4 regions of the Pantoea sp. SGAir0430 genome follow, and region 1 is predicted to be linked to each of the others. Evidence: predicted binding sites of a transcription regulator. Region 1 holds the regulator's gene; each other region holds the start of a gene.
The links. Region 1 encodes PurR, which represses purine synthesis genes. Its sites were predicted from a motif close to CANGCAAACGTTTGCNTG; they were not measured.

Region 1 (3,637 bases):
ACCTTTCATGTACAGCAGGATCGGGTTTTCTGCGATCTGGCGCTGAATTTTTTCAACAGTACTCATTTTTGCCTTCCTTAATCCTTCACTTCGTGTTTGTTTATTGTAGCGACTTCGCCCCGCGACTGAAAACGGGATTTTGCCTTAGCCGGCGCATATCGCCATGTTTGTTAAGTTCGCGCGCCACGAATAACATTTTCATATCATTAATAAGCATTAATCAATTAATAATTAGCAATAATTCCGCTGGGTTAAACAGCTGAAATCGCTCATTTTTGCCCCACTTTCAGTACCGTGACAGATTAATGGAAAAAGACCTTACCTTTTGCAAAAAAAGTGGATTAGAATTGCCCCGGTGCTGATCGTCGATCAGATTTTTCTAACTTTACCGCGGTCTGGCTTCCTGCCGACGGCTTAACATGTAACCGGACTATGCGTTTACTGATTACGCTTTTCATACTGGCTTTTGCCCAACTGTTCTTTAATGTGGCGGCGGCTTCTCCGCATGCGCCGGTTAATGCCAGTTTGCAGAAAGCGGAGAAAAAGAACGCGCGTGAAGATGAGCGTCGCAAACGACGCCCGGTGAAAACCACCAGCAAAAAGTCACGCCTGACGTCGGTACAGAAGTTCAGGCTGAAAAAACAGCAGAAAAGCGAAACGGTACTTCAGCACACCACGCAGCGCAAATCCCCACTTAAGCTCAGTGCGAAAAAATATGGTCATCAGCGGCTGGCGAAAAAATCGCGTGACGTTGCCGTTGATGATGAAGTGCAGCAGCTGAGCGGCATTAAAATGAGCAAAGCCCACCGCTTGCGCTATCAAAAAGCGCGCGAAACCGCGATGACGAAACTGATGGGCCAGCTGGGTAAACCGTATCAGTGGGGAGGCACCTCACCGCACACCGGTTTCGACTGCAGTGGTTTAGTGTGGTACGCCTACAAAGACCTGGTGAAGTTTAAATTTCCCCGCACCGCCAATGAGATGTATCACCTGCGCGATGCGGCACCAATTAAGCGTGAGATGCTGGAGAAAGGCGATCTGGTGTTCTTCCGCATCAACAACCGCGGCACCGCCGACCATGTCGGGGTTTATCTGGGCAATGGCAAATTCATTCAGTCTCCGCGCACCGGTAAGGACATTCAGATTAGCGCGCTGGGCGAGGATTACTGGCAGAAGCATTACGTTGGCGCGCGCCGTATGATGACGCCGAAAACCGTGCGCTAACCTCAGCGTTGCGCAACAAAAAAGCCGGTGGCTGTTCAGCAGCACCGGCTTTTTTATTAATGCAGAATGGCGGTAAAGCTAAAGGCAATAATCATCAGCAGAGCAGCGGCGGTGGTGGTCAATGCCAGTTTCAAATCGGTACTCATCACAACTCCTTAGTCACACAGTTTGCATGGTTAAATAATTTTCGCACAGTGATGGGCAAAAATCTCGTGTTATCCGCCCCGGCTTGCTAGAATCGCCGCCTTTCGTTGCGCAACAGATTTAGCGCATGCTGCATTGACAGCCTGCTGAAGGATGTTTCCCTGCCCGATTAAGCAGATTAGCCCTGATATTCAGGGCGCAAAACCATTAGCAGACGCAAACGTTTAACAATATACTTATCAGTAAGTTGCGATAAGCCCAGGAGTACCATTTTCATGGCAACCATTAAAGATGTGGCGAAACGCGCCGGGGTCTCAACCACCACGGTTTCGCATGTCATCAACAAAACGCGTTTTGTCGCGGAAGAGACGCGTAACGCCGTATGGGAAGCGATTAAAGCGCTGCACTATTCACCGAGCGCGGTGGCCCGCAGCCTGAAGGTGAATCACACCAAGACGCTGGGCCTGCTGGCGACCTCCAGCGAAGCGCCCTACTTCGCCGAAATTATTGAAGCCGTGGAGAATCACTGCTTTGAGCGTGGTTACACGCTGATTCTCGGCAACGCGCATAACGATCTGCAAAAACAGCGCGCCTATCTGTCGATGATGGCGCAAAAGCGCGTCGATGGCCTGCTGGTCATGTGCTCCGAATATCCCGACGATCTGCTGCAGATGCTGGAAGAGAACCGCAATATCCCGATGGTGGTCATGGACTGGGGCGAATCGCGCGGGGACTTTACCGATACCGTGCAGGACAATGCGTTCCACGGCGGTTACCTCGCCGGGCGATACCTGATTGAGCGCGGCCATCGCGATATCGGTGCTATCCCTGGCCAGATGGAGCGCAACACCGGTGGCGGCCGTCATGCGGGTTTTCTGCAGGCGATGCAGGAAGCGGGCATCAGCGTCCGTCCCGAGTGGATTGTGCAGGGTGACTTCGAACCGGAGTCAGGTTATCAGGCAATGCAGCAGATCCTGAACCAGAAACAGCGCCCGACGGCGGTGTTCTGCGGCGGCGATATCATGGCGATGGGCGCGATTTGCGCGGCCGACGAGATGGGACTGCGCGTGCCGCAGGATATTTCGGTAATTGGCTATGACAATGTGCGCAACGCGCGCTACTTCACCCCGGCGCTGACAACCGTGCACCAGCCGAAAGCGCAGCTGGGGGAAAAGGCACTGGAGATGCTGCTGGACCGCATCACCAGCAAACGCGAAGAGCCGCAGACCATTGAAGTGCAGCCCACGCTGATTGAGCGCCGCTCCGTGGCCGATGGCCCGTTCCGCGATTACCGCCGTTAAGCCACCTTCTCGCTGAGCCACTCGTGGTTCAGCGTCTCCGCATCGCCCAGATATTCCAGTAACCACGCCAGCGCCGGTGACGCGCGCTGCTCAGACCAGCTGACGCAACACGGGCTGTCCGGAAACGGCTGCGGCAACGCCAGCTCCACCAGCGCGCCGCTGTCCAGCAGCGGGCGCGCCAGGTGCCCCGGCACCATGCCCACGCACAATCCAGCCTGCAGGCAATCCAGCCCGGTTTCCCACTCCGGCACCACCAGCCGCCGCTGGTTATCCAGCGTCCACGTCATGCGGCGCGGCAGCGCGCGCGACGTATCTTCCAGCACCAGCGACGGCCAGGCGCGCAGGGTTTCGTCGTCCAGCTGCGGACTGTGGGCCAGCGCATGCTGCGGACTCACCACGCAGCGCCAGTTGAGCGCGCCCATATCCTGAAAGGCGAAGCGGCCGCCGACCGGAATGGCCTGGGTGGCGCCAATCGCCACATCGACACGACCATCAGCCAGCGCGTCCCACACGCCGTTAAATACTTCGTAGCTGATGATCAGCTCCATATCGGGGAAATGGCGGTAAAAATCCTTTACCAGCTGGCGGGTGCGCTGCGGTTTGACGATGCAATCTACCGCGATACTGAGCTGACCGCGCCAGCCATTAGCCAGCTGCTGACACTGGCGGCGCGTGGCCATCATTTTTTTGATAACAGAACGCCCTTCACGCACAAAATGCTCGCCTGCTGCCGTCAGCACCACTTCGCGATGCTGCCGCTCAAACAGCGGTACCGCCAGCCAGCCTTCCAGCTGGCGCACGGTATAGCTGATGGCAGAGGGCACGCGGTGCAGCTCCTGCGCCGCCGCGCTAAAACTGCCGGTGCGCGCTACCGCGTCCACCACCTCAAGTGCATATTCCGACCACATAGTTTTCCCATCAAAAATTTTAACAGCACCCTGCAAATATTAGCGTTTCACAAAGCCCGC
Region 2 (3,637 bases), 1.2 Mb from region 1:
GCGGCTTGATATCCGGCAGCGTGTTATCAATTGCGCGCAGGAAGGTGCGGGTATCGACATAATCAAAGGTGCCGACGTGGCCGAGATACTTCTCTTCCAGCCGCGCCATGGTGCCTTCTTCCCCCATCTGACTGTAGAAGTCGAGCATGGCGGCGTTCAGGCTATCGTCATCGTTACGCGGCAGATACCAGGTCACCGGCTCTTCATCGGTAATATCAAACGCCACCGCCAGCTGTGGATGGATACGCTGCAGCAGGCCGATGGTCACCGAATCTCCCACGGTATAGTCGAGCTTGCCGTCGGCAACCGCTTCCAGCAGCGCTTTCTGGCCCATATCGGTGGAAATGGCCCAGTCGAGATCGGGATAGCTGTCCGCTTTGGCGGAACGTAACGTTGACAGATAGGCTGAACCGGACTGCACAATCAGCCGGCCTTTCAGATCACCAAGGTTTTTGGGCCGCGGCTTGTCGATGCGATACACCAGCTGCTGCGACACGGAATAGTAGCTCGGGCCACTCTGATAACGGCTGAGGCGCTCGCTGTTGTAGATCAGCCCGGCGGCCAGCAGGTCGGCTTTGCCGTCGTCGAGATCGTCAAACAGGTCGCCGAGGTTGGGCCGCACCGTGACTTCCAGCTTCACGCCAAGATAATCGGCGAAGCGCTTCGCCAGCTCGTAGTCCATACCGGCTGGTGCATTATTGATGGTGTAGTAAGTCAGCGGCGAGTTGACGGTACTGATGCGCAACACTCCCCGCGATTTGATCTGTGATAACGCGTCTTTTCCGCCCCCGTACCAGGGGATGGACGGCCACAGCGCCAGCGCAAGCAGCACGGTGATCAGACCGATAAACAGATAATTTAATTTCAGGCGTTTCAAATAGTTGTCTCGTAATGGCTCACAGGCCTCTGTCTTTTAAAGGCAGTATTTATGTTGTTTTGCACTCCCAGAGCGTGGGGCATTTTGCGCAACAAAGCGTAACAGGGCAACTTATATAGCAAGATTTGCGCAAAATTCAGGCAAATCCTGAGGCTCAGTTTTTCTGCGCAAACGGTTTCGTAACCCGTGCCATTTCTCTATAATACCGCCCGTTTTCCCTGTTGCGCCCCATGAAGCGTCGCCCGGCGCTTCGAAGACGAGAGATCTTTAATGATGGAAATTCTGCGTGGTTCGCCCGCTCTGTCGGCATTTCGTGTAAACAAACTGCTGACCCGCTTTCAGGACGCTCATCTGCCGGTGAGTGATATTTACGCCGAGTACGTCCATTTCGCCGATGTCAGCGCACCGCTCAGCGCGGAACAGCAAGCCCGCCTGCAGCGTCTGCTGAAATACGGTCCTTCTCTCGCCGAACATGCGCCACAAGGGCGTCTGTTGCTGGTGACGCCGCGTCCCGGCACCATTTCTCCCTGGTCATCGAAAGCCACCGATATCGCCCACAACTGCGACCTGCCACAGGTATTGCGCCTGGAGCGCGGTCTGGCCTTCTATGTACAGGCACCGCAGCTGACTGACGCGCAGTGGCAGCAGCTGGCCAGCCTGCTGCACGACCGCATGATGGAAACCGTGTTCACGGAGCTCAGCGCGGCAGAACAGCTGTTCGCGCATCATGAGCCGCAGCCGCTGAAAAGCGTAGACGTGCTGGGCGGAGGGCGCGAGGCGCTGGAACAGGCTAACCGCACGCTCGGCCTGGCGCTGGCCGATGACGAAATTGATTACCTGCTCGATGCCTTCACCAGACTGGGCCGCAATCCGAACGACATCGAGCTCTATATGTTCGCTCAGGCAAACTCCGAGCACTGTCGTCACAAGATTTTTAACGCCGACTGGATTATCGACGGCGAAAAACAGCCAAAGTCGCTGTTTAAAATGATTAAAAACACTTTTGAGCAGCATCCGGAACACGTCCTGTCGGCGTATAAAGACAATGCCGCGGTGATGGAAGGCTCCGAGGTCGGGCGTTTCTACGCGGATGCGCAGCAGGGCGAATACGAGTTCCATCAGGAAGCCGCGCATATCCTGATGAAGGTGGAAACCCACAACCACCCGACGGCCATTTCGCCATGGCCAGGTGCCGCCACCGGTTCCGGCGGGGAAATCCGTGACGAAGGCGCCACCGGACGCGGCGCGAAGCCGAAAGCGGGTCTGGTCGGCTTCTCGGTTTCCAACCTGCGTATTCCCGGCTTTGAACAGCCGTGGGAAGAGGATTTCGGCAAGCCGGATCGCATTGTTACCGCGCTGGATATCATGACCGAAGGCCCGTTAGGCGGCGCCGCGTTTAACAACGAATTTGGTCGCCCGGCGCTGAACGGCTATTTCCGTACTTATGAAGAGCAGGTCAACAGCCACAACGGCGTTGAGCTGCGCGGCTATCACAAGCCGATCATGCTGGCCGGCGGCATTGGTAACATCCGCGCCGATCACGTGCAGAAGGGTGAGATCGTGGTTGGCGCGAAGCTGATCGTGCTGGGCGGTCCGGCGATGAATATCGGCCTTGGCGGCGGTGCGGCGTCTTCTATGGCGTCCGGCCAGTCGGATGCCGATCTCGACTTCGCCTCGGTGCAGCGTGACAACCCGGAGATGGAGCGTCGCTGTCAGGAAGTGATTGACCGCTGCTGGCAGCTGGGCGAAGCCAACCCGATTCTGTTTATTCACGACGTCGGTGCCGGTGGCCTGTCTAACGCCATGCCGGAGCTGGTGAGCGACGGTGGCCGCGGTGGCAACTTCAACCTGCGCGACATCCTCAGCGATGAACCAGGCATGAGCCCGCTGGAAGTGTGGTGTAACGAGTCGCAGGAGCGTTATGTGCTGGCGGTTGCGCCGGACAAACTGGCGCTGTTCGATGAACTGTGCCAGCGCGAACGTGCGCCGTACGCGGTGATTGGTGAAGCGACCGAAGAGCAGCACCTGAACCTTGCCGACAGCCATTTCGATAACAAACCGATCGACATGCCGCTCGACGTGCTGCTGGGTAAAACGCCAAAAATGACGCGCGACGTGGCCAGCCAGCAGGCGAAAGGTGATGCGCTGGTGCGGGACGGCATTACCATTGCCGATGCGGTAAACCGCGTGCTGCACCTGCCAACCGTGGCGGAAAAAACCTTCCTGGTGACCATCGGTGACCGCAGCGTAACCGGCATGGTGGCGCGCGATCAGATGGTCGGGCCGTGGCAGATCCCGGTGGCGAACTGCGCCGTGACCACTGCCAGCCTTGACAGCTACCACGGTGAAGCGTTTGCCATGGGCGAACGTGCGCCGGTAGCGCTGCTTGATTTCGCTGCGTCCGGCCGTCTGGCGGTGGGCGAAGCGCTGACCAACCTGGCCGCGACCGCGATCGGTTCGCTGAAGCGCGTGAAGCTGTCGGCAAACTGGATGGCTGCAGCCGGTCACCCGGGCGAAGACGCAGGCCTGTACGCTGCGGTGAAAGCGGTGGGCGAAGAGCTGTGCCCGGCGCTGGGGATCACCATTCCGGTGGGTAAAGACTCCATGTCGATGAAAACCCGCTGGCAGCAGGGAACTGAACAGCGCGAAATGACTTCGCCGCTGTCGCTGGTCATTACGGCTTTTGCACGCGTTGAAGATGTGCGTCGCACCGTGACGCCACAGCTGCAGCCGGAAGGCGACAACCTGCTGCTGCTGGTG
Region 3 (3,637 bases), 1.5 Mb from region 1:
TGCCCCGCTGGCCAGCGCACAACGCATCGCGCTGTTTCTCTCCGTCGATGGCGAAATCAATACCCGACCGCTGATTGCCAAACTGTGGCAGCAAAAGAAGCAGGTCTTTCTGCCGGTGCTGCATCCGTTTGCGCCCGGTCACCTGCTTTTTTTGCGCTACACGCCAGAAACCCCGCTGCGACCTAACAAGCTGCGCATCCCTGAGCCGCCGCTGGATATTACGCAGCTGGCCACACTCGATCAGCTGGATGTGATGCTGGTACCGCTGGTGGCGTTTGACGCGCAGGGACAACGCTTAGGCATGGGCGGGGGTTTTTACGATCGCACGCTACAGCACTGGCAGCAGCATGGCTTTTTACCGCTGGGTATTGCGCACGACTGCCAGCGCGTGGATGCGTTGCCGGTGGCGGCCTGGGATGTGCCATTGCCGGCAATTCTGACGCCGTCAAAGCTGTGGCAGTGGGAAACGCTGGCGGGATAAAGACAGGGCGCCCAGCGGCGCCCTGCACTGTCAGTACAGCAGACGGGCGCGCATGGTGCCTGGAATCGCCTTCATCAGCTGCAGCGCTTTCTCCGCCACATCCTCTTCGGCATCAATATCGATAACCACATAGCCCATCACTGGCGAAGTTTGCAGATACTGAGCGGCAATGTTGATGCCCTGCTCGGCAAAGATCTGGTTGATGGCGGTCAGCACGCCCGGGCGGTTTTCATGGATGTGCAGCAGGCGGCTGGCGCTGGCAGCGTGCATCGGCAGCGAGACTTCCGGGAAGTTTACTGCGGAGAGCGTCGAGCCGTTGTCAGAGTACTTGGCCAGCTTGCCAGACACTTCCAGACCAATGTTCTCCTGCGCTTCCTGCGTTGATCCGCCGATGTGCGGCGTCAGGATCACGTTGTCGAATTCGCACAGCGGCGAGTTAAACGGATCGCTATTGGTTGCAGGTTCAACCGGGAAGACGTCGATGGCGGCACCAGCCAGGTGCTTGCTGGCCAGCGCATTACACAGCGCCGGGATGTCGATCACGGTGCCGCGCGCGGCGTTGATCAACAGCGCACCAGGCTTCATCAGCGCCAGCTCTTCGCTGCCAATCATGTTCTGCGTGGACGGCGTTTCCGGCACGTGCAGGCTGACCACATCACTCATGTTCAGCAGGTCAGAGAGATGGCGCACCTGGGTGGCATTGCCCAGCGGCAGCTTGTTTTCGATATCGTAGAAAAATACGTGCATACCGAGGCTTTCCGCCAGCACGCCGAGCTGCATCCCGATATGGCCGTAGCCAATGATCCCCAGCTTCTTACCACGCGCTTCGTACGAACCGGTGGCGATTTTATTCCAGATGCCGCGGTGTGCTTTGGCGTTGGCTTCCGGAATGCCGCGCAGCATCAGCAGCATTTCGCCGATTACCAGTTCCGCGACCGAACGGGTATTGGAGAACGGGGCGTTGAACACCGGCACGCCGCGTTTCGCTGCCGCGCTGAGATCAACCTGGTTAGTACCAATACAGAAGCAGCCCACCGCCACCAGCTTTTCAGCCGCCGCGAAGATCTCTTCAGTCAGTTGGGTACGGGAACGGATACCAATGAAGTGGGCATCGCGGATGGAGGACTTCAGCGTCTCAGCATCCAGTGCGCCTTTGTGAAACTCGATGTTGGTGTAACCTGCGGCGCGCAGATTATCCAGCGCACTCTGGTGAACGCCTTCCACCAGCAGGAACTTAATCTTGTCTTTTTCCAGTGATACCTTTGCCATTTCCCGACCCTATTCAGAATTCAACGAGGACTACCATAAGGTAGCCTTCTGTCAAAATATCAAAATTTTCCGGCGCGGCAATACAAACGATTGCCTGCACGCCAGCACGCGCCCACGTACAGACAACACAAATCCACACAAAATCGTGAGATGACGAGAGCGCAAAGTACGAACCTGCTGTTGATGAGTCATTTGTGACATAAGTCACCAAATTTCACTGCAGCAAGAAAAGATGTTTTGTGGATGGAAATAACCGGCGCTGGCAGCGCGCCGGTGAGATCAATTGGTGATGGTTTTCACGCCGTCCGGCGTACCAATCAGCGCGATATCCGCTCCGCGTGCGGCAAACAGCCCCACGGTGACGACGCCCGGCAGCGCATTGATGGTTTTTTCCAGCGCAATCGGGTCAAGGATGCGCAGATTATGTACGTCGAGAATAATGTTGCCGTTATCCGTAACCACGTGCTGACGATACTCCGGCAGGCCGCCCAGCTTCACCAGCTCCCGCGCCACATAAGCGCGCGCCATCGGAACCACCTCCACCGGAAGCGGGAAGTTGCCCAGCACATCGACCTGTTTGGACGCATCCGCGATGCAGATAAATTTCTGCGCCACCGCCGCGACAATTTTCTCGCGCGTCAGCGCTGCGCCACCGCCCTTGATCATCTGCATCTGTGGATTGATCTCATCAGCCCCGTCGACATACACCGACAGCGCATCCACGTTGTTGAGATCGAACACCGGAATGCCCAGCGATTTGAGCTTTTCGGTGGAGGCTTCCGAACTGGAAACCGCGCCCTCGATCTGATCCCTGATGGTACCAAGCGCGTCAATAAAATGCGCCGCCGTTGAACCGGTGCCTACGCCAACAATGGTGCCTGGCTGCACGTACTGCAGCGCTGCCCAACCTACCGCTTTTTTCAGTTCATCCTGGGTCATGGTATGTTTAAAACCTGTGCGACATCGAAGTGCGCGTAGTATAAAACAAGGCGCTGTCAAAAAGCGCGGCTGACCGACGTTGGATGTAAGCCTTTGGAAGCCAGCCCGCAAAAACGCGTCGGCCGCACAGCTTCGCCGTTTTATGGCATAGTAGTTTCCACCCTGAACGAGAGAGAACAACAATGAAACGCCCGGATTATCGAACGCTTCAGGCGCTGGATGCTGTGATTCGCGAACGCGGCTTTGAGCGTGCCGCCCAGAAGCTGTGCATCACGCAGTCTGCGGTGTCGCAGCGCATTAAACAGCTGGAAAATTTATTTGGTCAGCCGCTGCTGGTGCGAACCGTGCCGCCGCGCCCGACCGAGCAGGGACAAAAATTGCTGGCGCTGCTGCATCAGGTGGAGCTGCTGGAAGAGGAGTGGCTGGGCGATGATAACGGTGGCACCACGCCGCTGCTGCTGTCGCTGGCGGTGAACGCCGACAGTCTTGCTACTTGGCTGCTGCCGGCGCTGAAAGATGTGCTGGCCGACTCGCCGGTGCGCCTGAATCTGCAGGTGGAAGATGAAACCCGCACGCAGGAGCGTTTACGGCGCGGTGAAGTGGTCGGCGCGGTGAGTATCCAGCCGCAGCCGTTGCCAAGTTGCCTGGTGGATCAGCTGGGTGCGCTGGACTATCTGTTCTGCGCCTCGCCGGAGTTTGCCGCGCGCTATTTCCCCAATGGCGTGACACGCTCGGCGCTGCTAAAAGCCCCGGCGGTGGCGTTTGATCACCTCGACGATATGCATCAGGCCTTTTTGCAGCAGAACTTTGATTTATCGCCGGGCAGCGTGCCGTGCCACATCGTGAACTCGTCAGAGGCTTTTGTGCAGCTGGCGCGTCAGGGATCGGTGTGCTGTATGATTCCGCACCTGCAGATTGAGCGCGAGCTGGCGCAGGGAGAGCTGGTTG
Region 4 (3,637 bases), 1.7 Mb from region 1:
GGCAGCGCGCCGTACAGCACCTTCATTAATTCGGTGCGGCCCGCGCCCATCAGACCGGAAATGCCCAGAATCTCGCTCTTACGCAGGGTAAAGCTGACATCTTCTACGCCCGGTCCGCTAACGTGCTCGACCCGCAGCCGCACCTCGCCCGGTGTCTGATCGAGATGCGGATACTGATCCTCAAGCTTGCGGCCAACCATCATTTCGATCAGGCCCTCTTCGCTCAGATCGTTTACCGCGCGCTCGGCAATAAACTGGCCGTCGCGGAACACGGTGACGTCATCGCAAATCTCAAAGATCTCTTTCATGCGGTGGGAGATATAAACAATGCCGCAGCCCTGCGCTTTCAGCTCATTGATGACGCGGAACAGCGACAGGGTTTCGGTATCGGTCAGCGCATCGGTCGGTTCATCCATAATGATGACCTGCGACTCGAAGCTGAGTACTTTGGCAATCTCTACCATTTGCTGGTCGCCAATCGACAGATCGCCCACCAGCTTGTGGCTGCTGAAGCGCAGATTGAGGCGCTTTAACAGCGCATCCGCCGCGGCATACATCTGTTTCCAGTCGATGCGGCCAAAGCGGTTAACGAATTCACGGCCGAGGAAAATATTCTCCGCGACGGTCAGCTGCGGGATCAGGTTCAGCTCCTGATGGATGATGCCGATGCCGGCTTCCTGAGACGCTTTCGGCCCGGAGAACGTCACTTCTTTGCCCAGCCAGTGCAGCGAACCGGCGTCCATACTGTAGATGCCGGTCAGCACCTTCATCATGGTGGATTTGCCCGCGCCGTTCTCTCCCACTAACGCCATCACGCGCCCGGGATAAACCGCCAGCGACGCGCCGTTGAGCGCCTTCACGCCGGGAAATGATTTTTCAATTCCCCTGAGTTGCAATAACGGTTGCATAGCGGCCTCAGAAAGTGACGCCCGCGCTCAGGATGACATTCGCATACGGAGAGCACTCTCCGCTGCGAATGACCGCCTGACTGCGCTGAGTGTGTTGTTTGAACTGTTCATGGCTGGTGTAACGAACGCTAATGACATTCCCCTGGTGCTGTTGCAAGGCTTCGAGCACGGCGATCAGCTGGCTGTGGAGTTGCGGATTGTGTTGTTGGATCTCTTCCGCTATCAGGGCGCTCTCAACCTGCATCTCCTGCGTGATGACCTCCACCACCTGTAAAAAATCGGGCGTACCGGGCGTAAGCGCCAGATCGATGCGCTGTGGACCGGCCGGGATCGGCAAGCCCGCATCGGCAATCGTCAGCGTATCGGTATGCCCGAGGCGGGCAATCACATGAGAGACTTCAGCGTTTAACAGGCGACCTTTTTTCATTTATTCCACTCCACAGCGAAACGTTTCGCTGTCTGGCAGTGTATTAAATGTACATGGCAACTCAATGACGGCATCACGGAAATGTGATCGCCATCGAAACGTTTCGCCTGGGCCGGGGAAAATTTGAGTTTGGCGGGATGGCGGAGCCCAGGACGTGGCTCCGCAGGGGAGGTTAGGGCAGTTTACGCACCTGTTTAACGTCCAGTTCAATCGAATTGAAATCCTTATCGAGTTCGCCGGTCAGCTCGACCTGATCCTTCGGCGTAATGGTCTGGCCGTTCCAGCGTTTGTGGTCGATCTCCACTTTCATGCTGCCGCTGCTGTCGCGGAACAGATAATCTTCATCGCCGATCTGCTTATCAAGCTGGCCGCGCACGGTGATCCAGCTGTCATCCTTCATCTCTTCGGCCTGTTTTACCGTCACCACACTGCTGTTATCGGCCTTAAAACCGCCGGCTTTAGCCTGAGCGGCTGGCGCGTTAGGGTCGACAAAGCCACCCTGCTGGGCGGCTAACACCGGGGTTGCCGCCAGGGCGATAATGGCGAACAGCGCTGCACTCTTTTTCATTTTTCACCTCATTTCCATGTCTGTGCGGATTACGGGAGCTATTTCACCACAGGGTTCTTAACAGGATCTTAAGGGAAAAAAAGAGGGAAAAAATAAGCTAAAACGGGCGAATGACGCTGTACAAGCACGCATCTGCTTCGTATAAACCCCCAGGTAACCGGGAGAAACGCATGCGCATTTTATTAATTGAAGACGATACGCTGATTGGCGATGGCCTGAAGGTCGGCCTGACCAAACTGGGTTTCAGCGTCGACTGGTTTGTCAGCGGCGAAGCCGGATTTCAGGCGCTCAACGCGGCGCCATGGGATGCCGTGGTGCTGGATCTGTCGCTGCCGCAACGTGACGGGCTGGACATCCTGCGCCAGTGGCGTGAGCAGGGCGCGGATGTCCCGGTGCTGATCCTCACCGCACGCGATGCGCTGGACCAGCGCGTGCAGGGCCTGCAGCTCGGTGCCGATGACTATCTGTGTAAGCCCTTTGCGCTGACGGAGGTGGCCGCGCGTCTGCAGGCGCTGATTCGTCGCCGTCACGGTCAGCTGCAGCCGGAGCTGCGTCACGGCAGGCTGGTGATGGCTCCCGGCAGCCACAGCGTGATGTTGGATGGCGAACCGCTCAGCCTGAAAAGCCGTGAGCTGGCGCTGCTGGAGCTGTTCCTGCGCAATCCCGGTCGCGTGCTGACGCGCGCGCAGCTGGAGGAGAAACTGTACAGCTGGGACGACGACGTCTCCAGTAACGCGGTCGAAGTGCACATCCACCATCTGCGTAAAAAGCTCGGCAGTCAGTTCATCCGCACCGTGCACGGTATTGGATACACGCTGGGAGCGGCAGAATGAGTCTGTTCCTGCGGCTGGCCATCGGCTTTCTGCTGTTAATTATTCTGTGTGGTGCCAGTGCCACCTTTAGCGCATGGCAGCAGACGCGCGACACCGTTAATGAGCTGTTTGATACCCAGCAGATGCTGTTCGCCAAACGCCTGCTGGCGCTGGATGCCAGTCGCCTGCAGGCCGCCTCGCTGCCAAAAACCAAAGCGATTTTGCGCCACCATCGCGGCGATCAGGATGACGACGCGCTGGCCTTTGCGCTGTTCAGCGCCGACGGCAAACCGCTGCTGAACGACGGCGAAAACGGCCGCGATTTGCAGTTTACAGCGGATCGTGACGGCTTCCACGATGGTCGCCTGCGTGGCGATGACGATCGCTGGCGGCTGCTGTGGCTGACGTCAGCCGATAAGCAGTGGCGCGTGGTGGTTGGACAGGAGTGGGAATATCGTGATGACATGACGCGCGATCTGGCACTGAGCAGCCTGCTGCCGTGGCTGGTGGCCATGCCGCTGATGCTGCTGTTGCTGCTGGCGCTGGTGTGGTTTGAGCTGCGTCCGCTGAAACGCCTGACTGCATCGCTGCAGCAGCGCGCGCCGGATGATGCCACCCCGCTGACGCCGCAACGCCTGCCGCTGGAGGTGAAGCCGCTGGTGGCGGCGCTGAATGGCCTGTTTGCCCGTATGGCACAGCTGGTCCAGCGCGAGCGGCGGTTTACCTCCGATGCGGCGCACGAGCTGCGCAGCCCGCTGGCAGCGCTGCGCGTGCAGAGCGAGGTGATCCAGCTGGCCGGCGATGACGAGGCGATGCGTAACCATGCGCTGCAGCAGCTCGACAGCGGCATCCTGCGCGCCACGCGGCTGGTCGATCAGCTACTGACGCTGTCGCGCGTCGAAGCGGACGATCTGCGCAGCGA

Region 2: purL (phosphoribosylformylglycinamidine synthase) is a predicted target of PurR. The motif match lies at 1,042-1,059, and genes of this name have one in related genera.
Region 3: serA (phosphoglycerate dehydrogenase) is a predicted target of PurR. The motif match lies at 1,830-1,847, and genes of this name have one in related genera.
Region 4: rbsD (D-ribose pyranase) is a predicted target of PurR. The motif match lies at 1,349-1,366, and genes of this name have one in related genera.

What each region holds. Positions count from the first base shown of each region.
Region 1 covers NZ_CP039427.1:1,226,822-1,230,458, forward strand. The annotation lists gene E7738_RS05870 (Grx4 family monothiol glutaredoxin) at 1-66, opposite strand, end outside; gene E7738_RS05875 (C40 family peptidase) at 433-1,224, shown strand; gene E7738_RS05880 (cytochrome bd-I oxidase subunit CydH) at 1,281-1,370, opposite strand; gene purR (HTH-type transcriptional repressor PurR) at 1,644-2,669, shown strand; gene punR (DNA-binding transcriptional activator PunR) at 2,666-3,577, opposite strand.
Region 2 covers NZ_CP039427.1:63,040-66,676, forward strand. The annotation lists gene mltF (membrane-bound lytic murein transglycosylase MltF) at 1-877, opposite strand, end outside; gene purL (phosphoribosylformylglycinamidine synthase) at 1,148-3,637, shown strand, end outside.
Region 3 covers NZ_CP039427.1:3,839,244-3,842,880, reverse strand. The annotation lists gene E7738_RS17955 (5-formyltetrahydrofolate cyclo-ligase) at 1-481, shown strand, start outside; gene serA (phosphoglycerate dehydrogenase) at 512-1,750, opposite strand; gene rpiA (ribose-5-phosphate isomerase RpiA) at 2,030-2,689, opposite strand; gene E7738_RS17940 (LysR family transcriptional regulator ArgP) at 2,872-3,637, shown strand, end outside.
Region 4 covers NZ_CP039427.1:2,946,116-2,949,752, forward strand. The annotation lists gene rbsA (ribose ABC transporter ATP-binding protein RbsA) at 1-908, opposite strand, end outside; gene rbsD (D-ribose pyranase) at 916-1,335, opposite strand; gene E7738_RS13960 (YgiW/YdeI family stress tolerance OB fold protein) at 1,508-1,903, opposite strand; gene qseB (quorum sensing response regulator transcription factor QseB) at 2,074-2,736, shown strand; gene qseC (quorum sensing histidine kinase QseC) at 2,733-3,637, shown strand, end outside.